Regions from separate parts of the Streptomyces sp. NPDC005811 genome, predicted to be linked through region 2. Evidence: riboswitches for the same ligand, from Rfam matches in the RefSeq annotation. Region 2 holds a riboswitch; each other region holds the start of a gene.
What was found. Region 2 has a riboswitch for cyclic di-AMP ahead of ABZ490_RS19905 (transglycosylase family protein). Riboswitches for the same ligand answer to the same signal wherever they lie in the genome.
Positions count from the first base shown of each region.

Region 1 (5,180 bases), on a different contig from region 2:
TGCACGAGGTGGAGCATGTGTTCGACGCGTTCATGAGCCCGGGCTCGGTCACCGAGCGCCTGGCCTTCTTCGCCGCCCCCTACGACGGCTCGGCCCCCGGCGCCGACACGGCGGGTGTGGCGGCCGAGGGCGAGGACATCGCCGTCGTGGAGCTGCCGTTCACGGAGGCCCTCGGTCTGGTCCGCTCCGGCGGGATCGCCGACGCGAAGACCATCATGCTGCTCCAGTGGGCCGCCCTGGACGGTCCGTTCAGCCGGCGCTGAGCTGGGCCAGCGGCAGGGTGTGCTGGGTCTGCAGGACCTTCGCGCGCAGGTAGCGGACGTTGTGCGGGGTGGTGAACACACCGGTCGGGACCCGGTCGTGGACGTCGATGCCGAGCTCCCGCAGCTGGTCGGCCTTGTCGGGGTTGTTGGACAGCAGGTCCAGGCTGGTGACGCCGAGGGCCTGCAGCATTTGGGCGGCGGCGGTGTAGTCGCGGCCGTCCTCGGGCAGTCCGAGGGCGGCGTTCGCCTCGTAGGTGTCCAGGCCCTGGTCCTGGAGGGCGTACGCGTCGAGCTTGTTGTAGAGGCCGATGCCGCGGCCCTCCTGGCGCAGGTAGAGCAGGATGCCGCCGGTCTCGGCTATGCGCTCGACGGCCTCGCGCAGCTGCGGGCCGCAGTCGCAGCGGGCCGAGCCGAAGACGTCCCCGGTGAGGCACTCGGAGTGCAGCCGGACCAGCGGGACCGTGCCGGGCGCGGGCTCGCCGAGCACCACGGCGACATGCTCCTGCTCATCGGCCAGGCCGTGGAAGGTGACCAGCTCGGCGTCGACGGAGTAGCCGTCGTGGAAGCGCAGCGGAACCCGGACGCGGGCGCGCTGGGTGGCGGCGGGGGTGTCGGGCATGCGGGTCTCCCGGGGCGAGTGCGGTCGGTACGGCTTCTGCTTCAGATTTGAAGCAGTGTGCCGGGTGAGACCCTACCCCATGCTTTAAATTTGAAGCAACGTGATTGTGGCCCGGCTCACGAGCTTCCGGAACATCCCGATGAACGCCTGCGCCACGGCAGTTCTTCCGGCAGCGCCTCGCCGTCTTCCTGGAATCCGGCGACCACCTGCGTGAAGATCTCCTCCAGCTGGCGGACCTGCTCGGGGGTGAGCCGGTCGAAGAGGCCGGTGCGGACCGTCTCCACATGGCCGGGTGCCAGCCGCTCCAGGGCCGCCATGCCCTCCTCCGTCAGCACCGCGACACTGCCGCGCTTGTCCCAGCGGCAGTCCTCGCGCCGCAGCAGACCGTCCTTCTCCAGCCGGGTCACCGCGTACGTCAGCCGGCTGCGCGTGATCTTCAGCGATTCCGCCAGATCGGTCATCCGCAGCCGCCGCTCGGGGGACTCGGACAGGTTCGCGAGGATGGAGTAGTAGAGATGGGGCATGCCGGCCTCCTGCTGGAGCTGCCGGTCGATGGCGTCCTCCAGGAGGAGATAGCCGGCGACGTACGCGCGCCAGGCGCGCTGCTCCTCGGGGGTGAGCCAGCGGGTCGTCATGCCTCCAGTGTAGGTTTGTTTCAAACTTGAACCAAGACCCACCTCGTTGCCGAAACAGTTCGTGTCCCAGGGGAGCCGCGCCGATGCCGTACCCATACGTCCTGCTGTCCGCCGCCGTCTCCCTCGACGGCTATCTGGACGACACCACCGCCGAGCGCCTGCTGCTGTCCAGCCCCGCCGACTTCGACCGCGTCGACGAGGTACGGGCCTCGGTCGACGCGATCCTGATCGGCGCCGGCACCATCCGCGCCGACAACCCCCGGCTGCTGGTGAACTCCGCCGACCGCAGGCACGCGCGCGTGGCGGCCGGAAAGCCGGAGTACCCCCTCAAGGTCACTGTCAGCGGCTCCGGCGACCTCGACCCCGCCGCGCACTTCTGGCACACCGGCGGCGACAAGGTCGTCTACACGACGGACCGGGGCGCCCGGCGCGCCGAGGCGCTCGGCATCGCCGCGGATGTCGTCCCGCTCGGCCCCGACCTGGACTGGCGCCGCCTCCTCGAGCACCTCCACGACGAGCGCGGCGTACGGCGGCTCATGGTCGAGGGCGGCGGCACGATCCACACCCAGCTCCTCCAGCAGGGCCTCGCCGACGAGGTCCAGCTCGTCCTCGCCCCCCTCTTCGTCGGCGACCCGGACGCGCCCCGCCTCTTCGGCCCCGGCGCCTACCAGGGCGGACGGCTCCGGCTCACCGAGACCCGGCGGATCGAGGACGTCGTCCTCATGCGGTACGAGCCCACCGCCCCCGGCACCGGCCCGCTCCCCTCCGCCGCCGACCGCCACTGGCTGGCCCTCGCCTGTGAGCTCGCCGCCCAGTGCCCGCCCTCCGACACCGCCTTCAGCGTCGGCGCGGTCATCGTCGCCGCCGACGGCACGGAACTGGCGCGCGGCCACTCCCGCGAGGCCGGCGACCCCGTCGTCCACGCCGAGGAGGCCGCCCTCGCGAAACTCGACCCGGCCGACCCCCGGCTGGCCACGGCCACCGTCTACAGCAGCCTCGAACCCTGCGCCCGCCGCGCCTCCCGCCCCAAGCCCTGCGCCCGCCTCATCCTCGACGCGGGCGTGCGCCGGGTGGTCACCGCCTGGCGGGAGCCGGACACCTTCGTGACCGCCGCCGACGGAAACGGGCTGCTGACGGCCGAGGGCGTGGACGTCGTCGTCCTCCCGGAGTACGCCGAGCGGGCGAGGGTGGCGAACCTGCACCTGAGCGGGTGATACAGTTGTTTCAACGACGCGGGGTGGAGCAGCTCGGTAGCTCGCTGGGCTCATAACCCAGAGGTCGCAGGTTCAAATCCTGTCCCCGCTACTGAAGGCCGAGGGCCGGAATCCGAAAGGGTTCCGGCCCTCGGTGTATGCGTCGCGCGTTCTCCGTCCGGCCCTGCAAGCGGGCTGTGTGTGTACTGTGAATTCCGGCAACTCGCCCGTTTTTCACCGGTCATGGCCCGAAAGTCCAGGCCAAAAAAGGTTGTTGATCAAGGGGAAGAGCTTGGAAAGCTACGCCCGGGTCTATTAACGTTCGATAACGCAGCGCGGTCGTCCCAGCCGTCACAAGAGTCGGCTCCGTGCGCACGCGTCGAATCCCGCAAGGGAACCGGGGAACCACCATCTTGGGGTGAATCGCACGGAAGCGTCGTGAACTCGTAGAGTCACGAACGGTTTACGCGCGTAGGAGACCTTCCCGCTCCGAACCCGTCAGCTAACCCGGTAGGCGTCGGAAGGAAAGGAGTGCGCCCGCGTGGCGTCCAACCGGCCTGCTCCCGAAGCCCCCTTCGTGCCGAGCCAGCGTTCCTCTTCCGACACCTTCGGCTACGGCAGCTACCGCAGCGAAGAGGGCCCCTGGGAGGAGTGGAATCCCACCGAGGAGTCCCTCGCCCCGGCACGGGGCAAGCACCGGGTCGCCAAGCAGCGCGGCGGCGGCGGATTCGCCCGCAGCTCCACCGTCCTCGGCGTCGGCGTCATAGCCGCCTTCAGCGCCGGCGGCATGGCCAGCGCCAACACCGGCAAGCCCCCGGTCTCCATCTCCATGCCGGACCTGCCCTCCGTGGGCTCCCTCATCTCCGACGACGACTCAGGCCAGGACGCCGCACCCGCGCTCTCCGGCTTCGGCGCCGAGGCCTCCACCGCCACCGACCGGAGCGGCGCCGCGGCCGACGCCGGTGAGGCGCTGCGCGAGCGGATCATGGCTCAGGCCGAGTCGCAGCAGACCCAGGTCGCCGACCGTGCCCAGGCCGCCGCCGAGGCCGCCGCGGCCAAGGCGGAGGCGGCCGCGGTCGCCAAGGCCGAGAAGGACGCCAAGGCCGAGGCCGCCGCCGCGAAGGAGAAGGCCGAGCAGGCCGCCAAGGAGAAGGCCGAGGCCGCGCGCCTGGCCGAGCTGGCCAAGCAGTACACGCTGCCGACCTCCTCGTACACGCTCACCGCGACCTTCGGTCAGGCCGGTGCCTACTGGTCCTCCGGCTACCACACCGGCCTCGACTTCGCCGCCCCCACCGGCACCCTGATCAAGGCCGTCCACAGCGGCACCATCACCGAGGCGGGCTGGGCGGGCTCCTACGGCTACCGCACCATCCTCACCCTGGACGACGGCACCGAGCTGTGGTTCTGCCACCAGTCCTCGATCAACGTCAGCGCGGGCCAGAAGGTCGGCACCGGTGACGTGATCGGCCGCGTCGGCGCCACCGGCAACGTCACCGGCGCCCACCTCCACCTGGAGGTCCACCCGGACGGCGCCGCCAACGGCATCGACCCGATGGCCTGGCTGCACAGCAAGGGGCTCAACCCGTAAGGGTGCCGTCCTACGGGCGCGTCCAACTGATGCCGCCCTTGCCCTTCCCGGAGCGGTCCTGTTCACACGTTCTTCGTACGCTTCGGCGCGGCGGACGGAATGGGCCGCTCCGAAGCCGTTGTTGACGTAGGACATGACTTCTCTGCGCAAGCTCGGCTCCTCGGACCTCGAGGTCTTCCCGCTCGCCCTCGGCGGCAACGTCTTCGGCTGGACCGCCGACGAGGCGACCTCCTTCGCCGTCCTGGACGCCTACGCCGCCGCCGGCGGCAACTTCGTCGACACCGCCGACTCCTACTCCGCCTGGGTCGACGGCAACAGCGGCGGCGAGTCCGAGACCATCCTCGGCAGGTGGGTGCACAAGCGCGGCAACCGCGACGACGTCGTCATCGCCACCAAGGTCAGCCAGCACCCCGACTTCCCCGGCCTGACCGCCGCCAACATCAAGGCCGCCGCCGACGCGTCCCTCACCCGCCTCGGCACCGACCACATCGACCTCTACTACACCCACTTCGACAAGCCCGAGGTGCCGGTCGAGGAGATCATCGGCGCCCTGGACGAGCTGGTGAGGGCCGGCAAGGTGCGCCACATCGCCGCCTCCAACATCTCGCCCGAACGCCTCCGGGAGTCCCTGGAGTTCTCCGACCGCGAGGACCTCGCCCGGTACGTCGCCCTCCAGCCGCACTACAACCTGGTCTCCCGCGACACCTACGAGGGCGGCCTCCAGGACCTCGCGGCCCGCTCCGGCCTCGCCGCCGTCCCCTACTTCGCCCTGGCCTCCGGCTTCCTCACCGGCAAGTACCGCCCCGGTACGACGGTGGAGGGACCGCGGGCCGCGGGCGCCGGCAAGCACCTCGACACCGAGCGCGGCGTCCGCGTCCTCGC
Region 1 is NZ_JBEXXK010000070.1:39,368-44,547, forward strand. It holds gene ABZ490_RS45660 (NUDIX domain-containing protein) at 1-263, shown strand, start outside; gene ribA (GTP cyclohydrolase II) at 250-882, opposite strand; gene ABZ490_RS45670 (MarR family transcriptional regulator) at 999-1,517, opposite strand; gene ABZ490_RS45675 (dihydrofolate reductase family protein) at 1,601-2,731, shown strand; tRNA gene ABZ490_RS45680 (tRNA-Met) at 2,749-2,822, shown strand; cyclic di-AMP (ydaO/yuaA leader) riboswitch at 3,078-3,244, shown strand; gene ABZ490_RS45685 (M23 family metallopeptidase) at 3,252-4,298, shown strand; gene ABZ490_RS45690 (aldo/keto reductase) at 4,432-5,180, shown strand, end outside.
Region 1: linked by a shared signal. The riboswitch ahead of ABZ490_RS45685 (M23 family metallopeptidase) and the one ahead of ABZ490_RS19905 (transglycosylase family protein) in region 2 are both predicted to bind cyclic di-AMP.

Region 2 (5,180 bases):
ACGCCCGGGGCAAGACCGGCATTCCGGGCGAGCGCAAGGCCGAGCTGATGACGCATCTGCTGAACATCGACCCGCCGGACCACACCCGGCTGCGGCGGCTGGTCAGCAAGGCGTTCACCCCGCGCCGGGTCGCCGAGTTCGCGCCCCGGGTGCAGGAACTGACCGACGGCCTCATCGACCGGTTCGCCGACGCGGGCGAGGCCGATCTGATCCACGACTTCGCCTTCCCGCTCCCCATCTACGTGATCTGCGACCTGCTCGGCGTGCCCCGCGAGGACCAGGACGACTTCCGGGACTGGGCGGGCATGATGATCCGTCACGGCGGCGGACCCCGGGGCGGTGTCGCACGGTCCGTGAAGAAGATGCGCGGCTATCTGCTGGAGCTCATCCACCGCAGGCGCGCGGAACTCCCCGAGCGGCCGGAACCCGGCGAGGACCTCCTCTCCGGTCTCATCCGCGCCTCCGACCACGGCGAGCACCTCACCGAGAACGAGGCCGCCGCGATGGCCTTCATCCTGCTGTTCGCCGGCTTCGAGACGACGGTCAACCTCATCGGCAACGGCACCTACGCCCTCCTCACCCACCCCGGGCAGCGGGACCGGCTCCAGCGGTCCCTGGCGAAGGGGGAGCGCGCCCTCCTGGAGACCGGCGTCGAGGAACTCCTGCGCTTCGACGGCCCGGTCGAACTGGCCACCTGGCGCTTCGCCACCGAACCCCTCACCCTCGGCGGGCAGGACATCGCCCCCGGCGACCCCGTCCTCGTCGTCCTCGCCGCCGCCGACCGCGACCCCGCCCGCTTCACCGACCCCGACACCCTCGACCTCTCCCGCCGCGACAACCAGCACCTCGGGTACGGCCACGGCATCCACTACTGCCTGGGCGCCCCCCTCGCCCGGCTGGAGGGCCAGAGCGCCCTCGCCACCCTCCTCACCCGGCTCCCCGACCTCCGACTCGCGGTGGACCCGGCCGACTTGAGATGGCGGGGCGGGCTCATCATGCGCGGACTGCGCACCCTGCCCGTGGAGTTCACCGCGGTGCGTGACCGGCCGGTGGCGCACGGAGAGCTGACCTGAGGTCAGCCGCAGTGTGACCGTCCGAGGGAGCAAAGGTGACCGACCCTCAAGTCTGTGATCTTCACGTGATCTGCGCGGCATTAACTTGTGACAAGTGATCGTCTGCCGATACGTTCGGTCGTCAGCGCGGCGAACTCATGTGCGCTCACGTCCGTCGCGCCGGTCACTGCTGTCCAGAGAAAGGCCCTCGCATGCTCTCCGGGAACGGTCGGCACCGTCGCCCCCGTCAGGCTCCGGCCCTCCTCGTCGCGGCCGGAGTCACCGGCTCCGCCATCGCCATCCCGCTCCTCGCCGCGAGCGGCGCGAGCGCGGCCGACGGCACGGTGTGGGACAAGGTGGCGCAGTGCGAGACCGACGGGTCCTGGAGCGCCAACAAGGGTGACGGCGAGTACGGCGGCCTGAGCCTCTCCCAGGAGGACTGGGAGACGTACGGCGGCCTCGACTACGCCACCCGCCCCGATCTGGCCAGCCGCAACCAGCAGATCGCCGTGGCCCAGCAGCTCCTCGCCAAGGAGGGCGTCGGCGCCTGGGGCACCTGTGGGCTGACGTCCGGGCTCACCCAGCTGAACGGCGGGGCGGAGGGCGTGGACACCGGAGTGGCGGACGACGAGTCCGACTCGTCCGTGTCCTCCGGATTGTCCGACCTGTCCAAGGGGTCGTCCGACTCCGGTGACTCCGACGGGTCCGACGCCTCCGACGCTTCCGGCGAGGACGCGTCCACCCCCTCGGCCGATTCGTCCGCTTCGGCCTCGGAGTCCCCTTCGTCCGCTTCCTCCTCCAAGGGGAACGACTCCGGCAAGTCCGACAGTTCGGGCAAGTCCAAGGGGGAGGCGCAGGAGTCCGGCAGCCCGTCCGCGACCGCCCCAGAAGTGGATAACTCGGACAATGCGGTCCAGGATGCCGGGACTTGGAGCCTGGTCGACACCAGCTCCCTCGGCTCCGGGCGCCATCGCGGCGCCACCGCCGACGAGGCCGCCACGGAGGGCACCTCGACCGCCACGGCCGGCCGGCATGCCGCCGACACCTACACGGTCCGCGAGGGCGACACCCTCGCCTCCATCGCCGACTCCCTTGAAATCGACGGCGGATGGCGTGCCCTTTACGCCGAGAACAAGGACCGCATCGGCGCCGATCCGAGCGACATCATGCCCGGTCAGACCCTCGACACAGCGGTGCAATAGGGGCGGAACGCCCCTAAAAACACCGGGAGTTCACGTCCCACTTCGCGACGATTGTCCGGTTTGGTGAAAGTGTGGGATGAGTCTCAGAAGTCGTGATCGTCTTTGAAATTCCCCGTATCGGGTGTCTACGGTCAGGACCGCTCGGCAATCCGGGCCCCGGCCGCCGCAACGCCGAATCCTGCCAGTGGCGGCCCGGGAACAGTCGTCGCGTCAAGCGCCGTAGGCAGGAGCGGGGGACCCAAGGTAAGTGCCGGGCCCGGCGGTTGACCGCCGGAACCGGCTCGGGGTGAAGCCGCGCACCGTGAGGTGCGCGGCCGGGCAACTCAACCGGCCCGAACCCGACAGCTCACCTCGCAGGCGTCGGTGAGGGGATGAACCATGCTGTTTTCCGGCAAGGGCAAGCACCGTCGTCCGTCCAAGGCCACCCGGGTCGCCGCTCTCGCGGGCGTCACCGGTGTCGCCATCGCCGCCCCGCTGATGGCGGCCGGCAACGCCTCCGCCGCCACCGCCTCCGAGTGGGACGCGGTCGCCCAGTGCGAGTCGGGCGGCAACTGGTCCATCAACACCGGCAACGGGTACTACGGCGGCCTGCAGTTCTCGGCCTCCACCTGGGCCGCGTACGGCGGCACCGCCTACGCCGCGCGCGCCGACCTGGCCAGCAAGGACCAGCAGATCACCGTCGCCGAGAAGGTCCTCGCGGGCCAGGGCAAGGGTGCCTGGCCGGTCTGCGGCACCGGCCTGTCCAGCACGCCGTACAGCGGCGGCTCCAGCTCCGGCAGCACCGGTTCCTCCTCGAGCTCCGGCAGCTCCGGCAGCTCCGGCTCGAACAGCTCCACCGCCAGCCGCTCCACCGAGCAGCAGACCGCCTCCCGCTCCGCCGAGCGCCCGGCCGCCTCCAAGACGGTCACCACCCCGACCGGCAAGAAGGTCAAGAAGGGCGACGGCGAGTACAAGGTCGTCAAGGGCGACTCCCTCAGCTCGATCGCCGAGAAGCACAAGGTCAAGGGCGGCTGGCAGAAGCTGTTCCAGCTCAACAAGGACATCGTCGAGGACGCGGACCTCATCTACCCGGGCCAGCAGCTGCACCTGAAGTGACACATCCGCTTCCTGGCGGGGCCACAGGCCGCTCACATGAAGGCCCCGCACACTGAAGACCTCGTGAGGGTCCCCCCCCGTCCCCACGGGCTCCCCGCTCCGGTGCGCGTTCCCCCGTACGCACCGGAGCGGGGTTTTCTTTGCCCAGGTGTTCGCCTCCGCGCCACCCGCTCTTTGTTCCGATGGGGAACAATGTGTACGGTCAGTTTGTCCACGGGGCGGTCGGTCGGCTGCCGCGGGCCCCGGGGCGGATAGGCTCTAGGCGCAAGGCCCACCAAAGGCCGACAAGGCCCCTGTGCCCGCACCACCAGCGCACCGCACAACCAGCGTCACATCCCAAGAAGGAGATGCTCGTGCCGTCCATCGACGTCGTCGTAGCCCGGGAAATCCTGGACTCCCGAGGCAACCCCACGGTCGAGGTCGAGGTCGGCCTCGACGACGGCAGCACGGGTCGTGCCGCCGTTCCGTCCGGCGCCTCCACCGGTGCCTTCGAGGCCATCGAGCTCCGTGACGGCGACCCCAACCGCTACCACGGCAAGGGTGTCGAGAAGGCCGTCCTCGCCGTCATCGAGCAGATCGGCCCGGAGCTCGTCGGCTACGACGCCACCGAGCAGCGCCTGATCGACCAGGCCATGTTCGACCTGGACGCCACCGACAACAAGGGCTCCCTCGGCGCCAACGCCATCCTCGGCGTCTCCCTCGCCGTCGCCCACGCCGCCTCCGAGGCCAGCGACCTGCCGCTCTTCCGCTACCTGGGCGGCCCCAACGCGCACCTGCTGCCGGTGCCGATGATGAACATCCTGAACGGCGGCTCGCACGCCGACTCCAACGTGGACATCCAGGAGTTCATGATCGCCCCGATCGGCGCGGAGTCCTTCTCCGAGGCCCTGCGCTGGGGCACCGAGGTCTACCACACCCTCAAGAAGGTGCTGAAGACCAAGGGCCTGTCCACGGGTCTCGGTGACGAGGGTGGCTTCGCCCCCAACCTGGACTCCAACCGCGCCGCCCTCGACCTCATCCTCGAGGCCATCAAGGAAGCCGGTTACATCCCGGGCGAGCAGATCGCCCTCGCGCTCGACGTCGCCGCCTCCGAGTTCTACAAGGACGGCAAGTACCTCTTCGAGGGCAAGGAGCGCTCCGCCGCCGAGATGACGGAGTACTACGAGGAGCTCGTCGCGGCCTACCCGCTCGTCTCCATCGAGGACCCGCTGTTCGAGGACGACTGGGCCGGCTGGAAGGTCATCACCGACCGCATCGGCGACAGGGTGCAGCTGGTCGGCGACGACCTGTTCGTCACCAACCCCGAGCGCCTCGCCCGCGGCATCGAGGAGGGCACCGCCAACGCCCTGCTGGTCAAGGTGAACCAGATCGGTTCGCTCACCGAGACCCTGGACGCCGTCGAGCTGGCCCAGCGCAACGGCTTCAAGTGCATGATGTCCCACCGCTCCGGCGAGACCGAGGACGTCACCATCGCCGACCTGGCCGTCGCCACCAACTGCGGCCAGATCAAGACCGGCGCCCCGGCCCGCTCCGAGCGCGTCGCCAAGTACAACCAGCTGCTGCGCATCGAGGAGATCCTCGACGACGCCGCGGTGTACGCCGGTCGTTCGGCCTTCCCGCGCTTCCGTGGCGGAGTGTCCAAGGGCTGACCCCGCCCGGGTCACGCGACAGCCAGTCGTACGTACGTCCCCGTACTCGGTCCCGTACCGTGTGCGGGGACGTACGCGCGTGAGAAAGGGGAGGCGCGAAGCCGATGGCCGTGAAGGACCGGGACCGTTTCTCCACCGCGACGAGACTGCGGGTGCTCGGCGAGCAGACCGCGGCCCGCGTC
Region 2 is NZ_JBEXXK010000017.1:81,187-86,366, forward strand. It holds gene ABZ490_RS19895 (cytochrome P450) at 1-1,073, shown strand, start outside; gene ABZ490_RS19900 (transglycosylase family protein) at 1,265-2,254, shown strand; cyclic di-AMP (ydaO/yuaA leader) riboswitch at 2,460-2,629, shown strand; gene ABZ490_RS19905 (transglycosylase family protein) at 2,633-3,349, shown strand; gene eno (phosphopyruvate hydratase) at 3,697-4,998, shown strand; gene ABZ490_RS19915 (septum formation initiator family protein) at 5,103-5,180, shown strand, end outside.

Region 3 (5,180 bases), on a different contig from region 2:
ATCCGGCCTCATGGACGTACTCATCCATCTTTTCGTCGGCCTCCACATCATCGGCATCGCCGCGCTCCTCGGCGGCTTCCTCACCCAGATGAAGGCGATGGGCCAGGGCACGGCCCGTTTCGTCCCCGCGATGCTGCACGGCGCCGCGACCATGCTGGTCACCGGGGTGATCCTGGTCGGCCTCAACCAGGCCGACGACCAGCCCCTGAACAACATCAAGATCGGGGTGAAGCTGGCGCTGCTGGTGGTGATCCTCGGCCTGGTCTATGTGAAGCGGGACGACGAGAAGGTGGAGAAGCCGCTGTTCGGCCTGGTGGGCCTGCTGACCGTGGCGAACATCTTCATCGCCGTCCTGTGGACCTGACAGCCCCGACGGATCCGCCGAACCCGGTGATCAGGGCCGCCGTGGCGACCGCCAGCCAGGCCGCCACCGCGACCCACAGCAGCACCTCCCCGGGCCCCTTCAGCCCCGGGACGTCGGCGGCGGTGGCGACGGACATCGTCGCCACCGCCGTCATCCCCAGCGGGAACACGGTCGCCCATCGCCGTACGTCGTAGCGCGGCCGTGGCCGGAGCACCTCGGCGGCGAGCAGGACGGCGTACCAGACGAGGGCGAGGACGAGCAGCGCGATCGTCATCCCGCGCAGGACGCCCCGGTCGTCGGCGTTCCACAGGTACAGCGCGTGGTCCGCGTCGATGAGCCGCGCCCCCGCGAGCGCCGAGACGGCGAGCGCCCCGCCGGCCACCCACTGGTCCCCGGCGCCCTCGGTGACCTGCCGCCAGTCGAACAGGATGAGCATGCCCACGTAGAGCAGCAGGCCGAGCCAGAACAGCACGAGCGCGGTGTGCGCGGGCCAGGAGAGGCTCTCGGCCTTCGCCAGGGTCGCGCCCAGCACCGCGAGCCCCTGGGTGGCCACGCAGCACAGGAACACGGCTCCGGGCAACCGGCGGGCCCGGTGGCTCAGGACGCGGCGGGCGAGCTGCCGTACGACATCCGTCATCAGCACCGGCCACAGTACGGCCGCCAGCGCCACCAGCGCCCAGGCCAAGGACTGCCGGCCCAGCGCCGAGACGCCCGTGCCGAGCACGGTCGTGGCGGCCACCGCGGTCAGCCCGGCCGGTGTGGCCGCCTCGGCCAGCCAGCGCCGGCGCTCCCACAGGAGGCGTACGGCGAAGTCTGCGGCCAGCGCCACCCAGGCGGCGGCGGCCAGCGCCAGCGCGGCGTGGGACAGGACCTCGTGCCTCGCCAGGCGCAGGCCGATCGACAGGATGCCGGTGGCCAGCACGGCGGCTCCGGCCGCCGGCGGACGCCGCGCCCACCAGGCGCGAAGGGAGGAGGTGCCGGGCATGGGCCCGATGCTAGGGACGTGAGGCGGCTCACGCGGCGGCACACGCGCGTAGTCGCAAAAAACGACCTGCACGCGTGTGCCCGCACAGGGCTCAGGCCGGGCGGACCACGCTGTGGATGCCCGACTCGCCGTCGTAGTAGATCGACTCCTCGCGCACGTACGCGCCCGGCTTCGGGGCGTGGATCATCATGCCGTTGCCGATGTAGATGCCGACGTGGCTCATGTCGTCGTAGAAGAAGACCAGGTCACCGGGGCGGGCGTCGGCGAGGGAGACGGTGGTGCCGGCGTTCACCTGGTCGTACGTGGTGCGCGGCAGGGAGACGCCGGCGGCCTTCCAGGCGGCCTGGGTGAGGCCGGAGCAGTCGTAGGAGTCGGGGCCGGTGGCGCCCCAGACGTACGGCTTGCCGATCTGCGCACGGGCGAACGCGAGCGCCTTCTCGGCCTTGGTGGTGTACGAGGCGTCCGACGACGACGAGGACGAGGAAGAAGACGAAGAAGAAGTCGAAGACGACGAAGAGGAGGACGTGCCGGTGTCCTGCTGGGCGGCCTGGGCCGCCTGTTGCCGTGCCAGCTCGGCCGCCTCGCGCGCGGCCTCCTCCTGCTTCTGCTTCTCGATCTCCGCCAGCCGCGCCTTCTCCTGGGCCGTCAGCTGCGCCAGCAGCTCGCGCGCGTCGCCGAGCTTCTTCTGGACGGAGGCCTTGGCGGTCTTCAGGTCGCTCTGGGCGTCGTTGAGCGTCGCCAGGCTCTCGGCGGCCTCCTGGCGCTTGCGCATCGTCTCCGACTGCTCGGTGACGTAGTCGTCGACGGCGCCCTTCTGGCGGTCGGTCAGCCGGCCCATCAGCTGCGTCTGGTCGAAGTAGTCCTGCGGGGAGTCCGCCAGCAGGAACGTCGCCGTGTCGGGCGCGGAGGCACCGGTGCGGTACTGGGCGGCGGCGAAGGAACCGAGTTCCTCGCGCGCCTCGTTGAGCTTCTGGGTGCGCCGGGCGACGTCGTCGAGGAGACCGTCCACCTGCTTGCGCTGCTTGGTCGTCTTCTCCTTGGCGGCGTTGTACTTCTCGGTCGCCGACTCCGCCTGGCGGTAGAGGTCGTCGACCTTCTTCTCGACCTCCTCCAGGCTCGGCTTGCCGTCGTCGGAGGGGGCGGCGTTCGCCGACTGGGAGAGCAGGGCCACGGAGGTGAGCGCGGCGGTGGCCAGGGCGGGCGTGCGTATGCCTGCCGCGCGGTTGCCCTTGAAGCGCGGCTTGCGGTGCTGCGACGCCAAGAGAGGCGACTCCTTCCATCGTCCGCCTACCGGGTTAGCTGTCGGGTTCGGGCGGATGGTTCGGAAGGGCGCCCTACGGCCGTCTCCCGCTGGGGAAGTCGGGCCGATTCACCCCGGGGTCTCGGTGGGTCCCCGGCTCCGGCTGCCTCACAGGGGGCGCACCGGACTCGGCGGAGGCCGTACGGCCCGGCGAGGTTCGCCGGTGGGGATCCGCGTGGCCTGCCCGGAACGGTAGCCAACTCGTGTGGCCCGTGTGAAGGTTGATGGGCGATATGCCCGATACATTTTTGTTACCTTGCGCAAAGCCGGGACATGGGATCACGTGCTGTGATATCGCCGCCTCGGAAGGTGAGGGCGGGGATGTTCGGGGGACGGCCGCGCGTTGTCAGTGGGGCACCCTAGACTCGGAGAGCGATGAGCAGCCTCTTTGACGACAGCTTCCTGGCGAACCTCCAGGCCCCCGCGGGCCATGAGGAGGAATCCCCGCCGCCGCCCGAGGACGATCACGTTCCGGAGTCGCTTCCGGACGATCTGTTCGGCGGGAAGTTCGACGCGCCCCCGGACCGGGACGCCTACTACCGCGACGGCGCCCCCCGCCCGGCGATCGACGCCGCCGCCCTCCTGGAGGGGCTCAACGACAACCAGCGCGCGGCCGTCGTCCACGCCGGCACCCCCCTGCTCATCGTCGCCGGCGCCGGCTCCGGCAAGACCCGTGTGCTCACCCACCGCATCGCCCACCTCCTCGCCGAGCGCGGCGTCCACCCGGGCCAGATCCTCGCGATCACCTTCACCAACAAGGCCGCGGGCGAGATGAAGGAGCGCGTCGAGCAGCTCGTCGGCCCGCGCGCGAACGCCATGTGGGTGATGACCTTCCACAGCGCGTGCGTGCGGATCCTGCGGCGCGAGTCGAAGAAGCTCGGCTTCACGTCCTCCTTCTCGATCTACGACGCCGCCGACTCCAAGCGGCTGATGGCCCTGGTCTGCCGCGACCTGGACCTCGACCCCAAGCGCTTCCCGCCGAAGTCCTTCAGCGCCAAGATCAGCAACCTGAAGAACGAGCTGATCGACGAGGAGGACTTCGCCGCCCAGGCCGGCGACGGCTTCGAGAAGACCCTCGCCCAGGCCTACGCGATGTACCAGTCCCGGCTCCGCGAGGCCAACGCGCTCGACTTCGACGACCTGATCATGACCACGGTCAATCTGCTGCGCGCCTTCCCCGATGTCGCCGAGCACTACCGCCGCCGCTTCCGCCATGTCCTCGTCGACGAGTACCAGGACACCAACCACGCCCAGTACGCCCTGGTCAGGGAGCTGGTCGGCACCTCCGAGCACCCGGTCGACGTACCGCCCAACGACTACGACATACCGCCCGCCGAGCTCTGCGTCGTCGGTGACGCCGACCAGTCGATCTACGCCTTCCGCGGCGCGACGATCCGCAACATCCTCCAGTTCGAGGAGGACTACGCGGACGCGACGACGATCCTGCTGGAGCAGAACTACCGCTCCACGCAGACGATCCTGTCCGCCGCCAACGCCGTCATCGAGCGCAACGAGTCCCGCCGCCCCAAGAACCTGTGGACCAACGCGGGCGCGGGCGCGCGCATCACCGGCTATGTCGCCGACACCGAGCACGACGAGGCGCAGTTCGTCGCCGACGAGATAGACCGCCTCACCGACGCGGGCGACGCCAGGTCGGGCGATGTCGCGGTCTTCTACCGCACCAACGCCCAGTCCCGTGTCTTCGAAGAGGTCTTCATCCGCGTCGGCCTGCCCTACAAGGTCGTCGGCGGCGTCCGCTTCTACGAGCGCAAGGAGGTCCGGGACGTCCTGGCCTATCTGCGCGTCCTCGCCAACCCGGAGGACTCCGTCCCGCTGCGCCGGATCCTCAACGTCCCCAAGCGGGGAATCGGCGAGCGCGCCGAGGCGATGATCGACGCCCTCTCCCAGCGCGAGAAGATCAGCTTCCCGCAGGCGCTCAAGCGCGTCGACGAGGCCTACGGCATGGCCGCGCGGTCGACGAACGCGGTGAAGCGGTTCAACGTGCTGATGGAGGAGCTGCGGACGATCGTCGAGTCCGGAGCGGGCCCCGCGACCGTCCTGGAGGCCGTGCTCGAACGCACCGGCTACCTGGCCGAGTTGCAGGCCTCCACCGACCCGCAGGACGAGACCCGCATCGAGAACCTCCAGGAACTCGCCGCTGTCGCCCTGGAGTTCGAGCAGGAGCAGGCCGAGGGGGAGGGCGCTGCCGCCGGGGGGCTCGCCGCCTTCCTGGAGCGGGTCGCGCTCGTCGCCGACTCCGACCAGATCCCCGACGAGGACGAGGAGGGCTCCGGCGTCATCACCCTGATGACCCTGCACACCGCCAAGGGCCTGGAGTTCCCGGTCGTCTTCCTCACCGGTATGGAGGACGGCGTGTTCCCGCACATGCGCGCCCTCGGCCAGGCCAAGGAGCTCGAGGAGGAGCGCCGCCTGGCCTATGTGGGCATCACGCGCGCGCGGGAGCGGCTCTACCTCACGCGGTCCTCGCTGCGCAGCGCCTGGGGCCAGCCGTCGTACAACCCGCCCTCCCG
Region 3 is NZ_JBEXXK010000015.1:159,435-164,614, forward strand. It holds gene ABZ490_RS18405 (hypothetical protein) at 11-364, shown strand; gene ABZ490_RS18410 (tellurite resistance/C4-dicarboxylate transporter family protein) at 342-1,349, opposite strand; gene ABZ490_RS18415 (NlpC/P60 family protein) at 1,441-2,610, opposite strand; cyclic di-AMP (ydaO/yuaA leader) riboswitch at 2,618-2,793, opposite strand; gene pcrA (DNA helicase PcrA) at 3,025-5,180, shown strand, end outside.
Region 3: linked by a shared signal. The riboswitch ahead of ABZ490_RS18415 (NlpC/P60 family protein) and the one ahead of ABZ490_RS19905 (transglycosylase family protein) in region 2 are both predicted to bind cyclic di-AMP.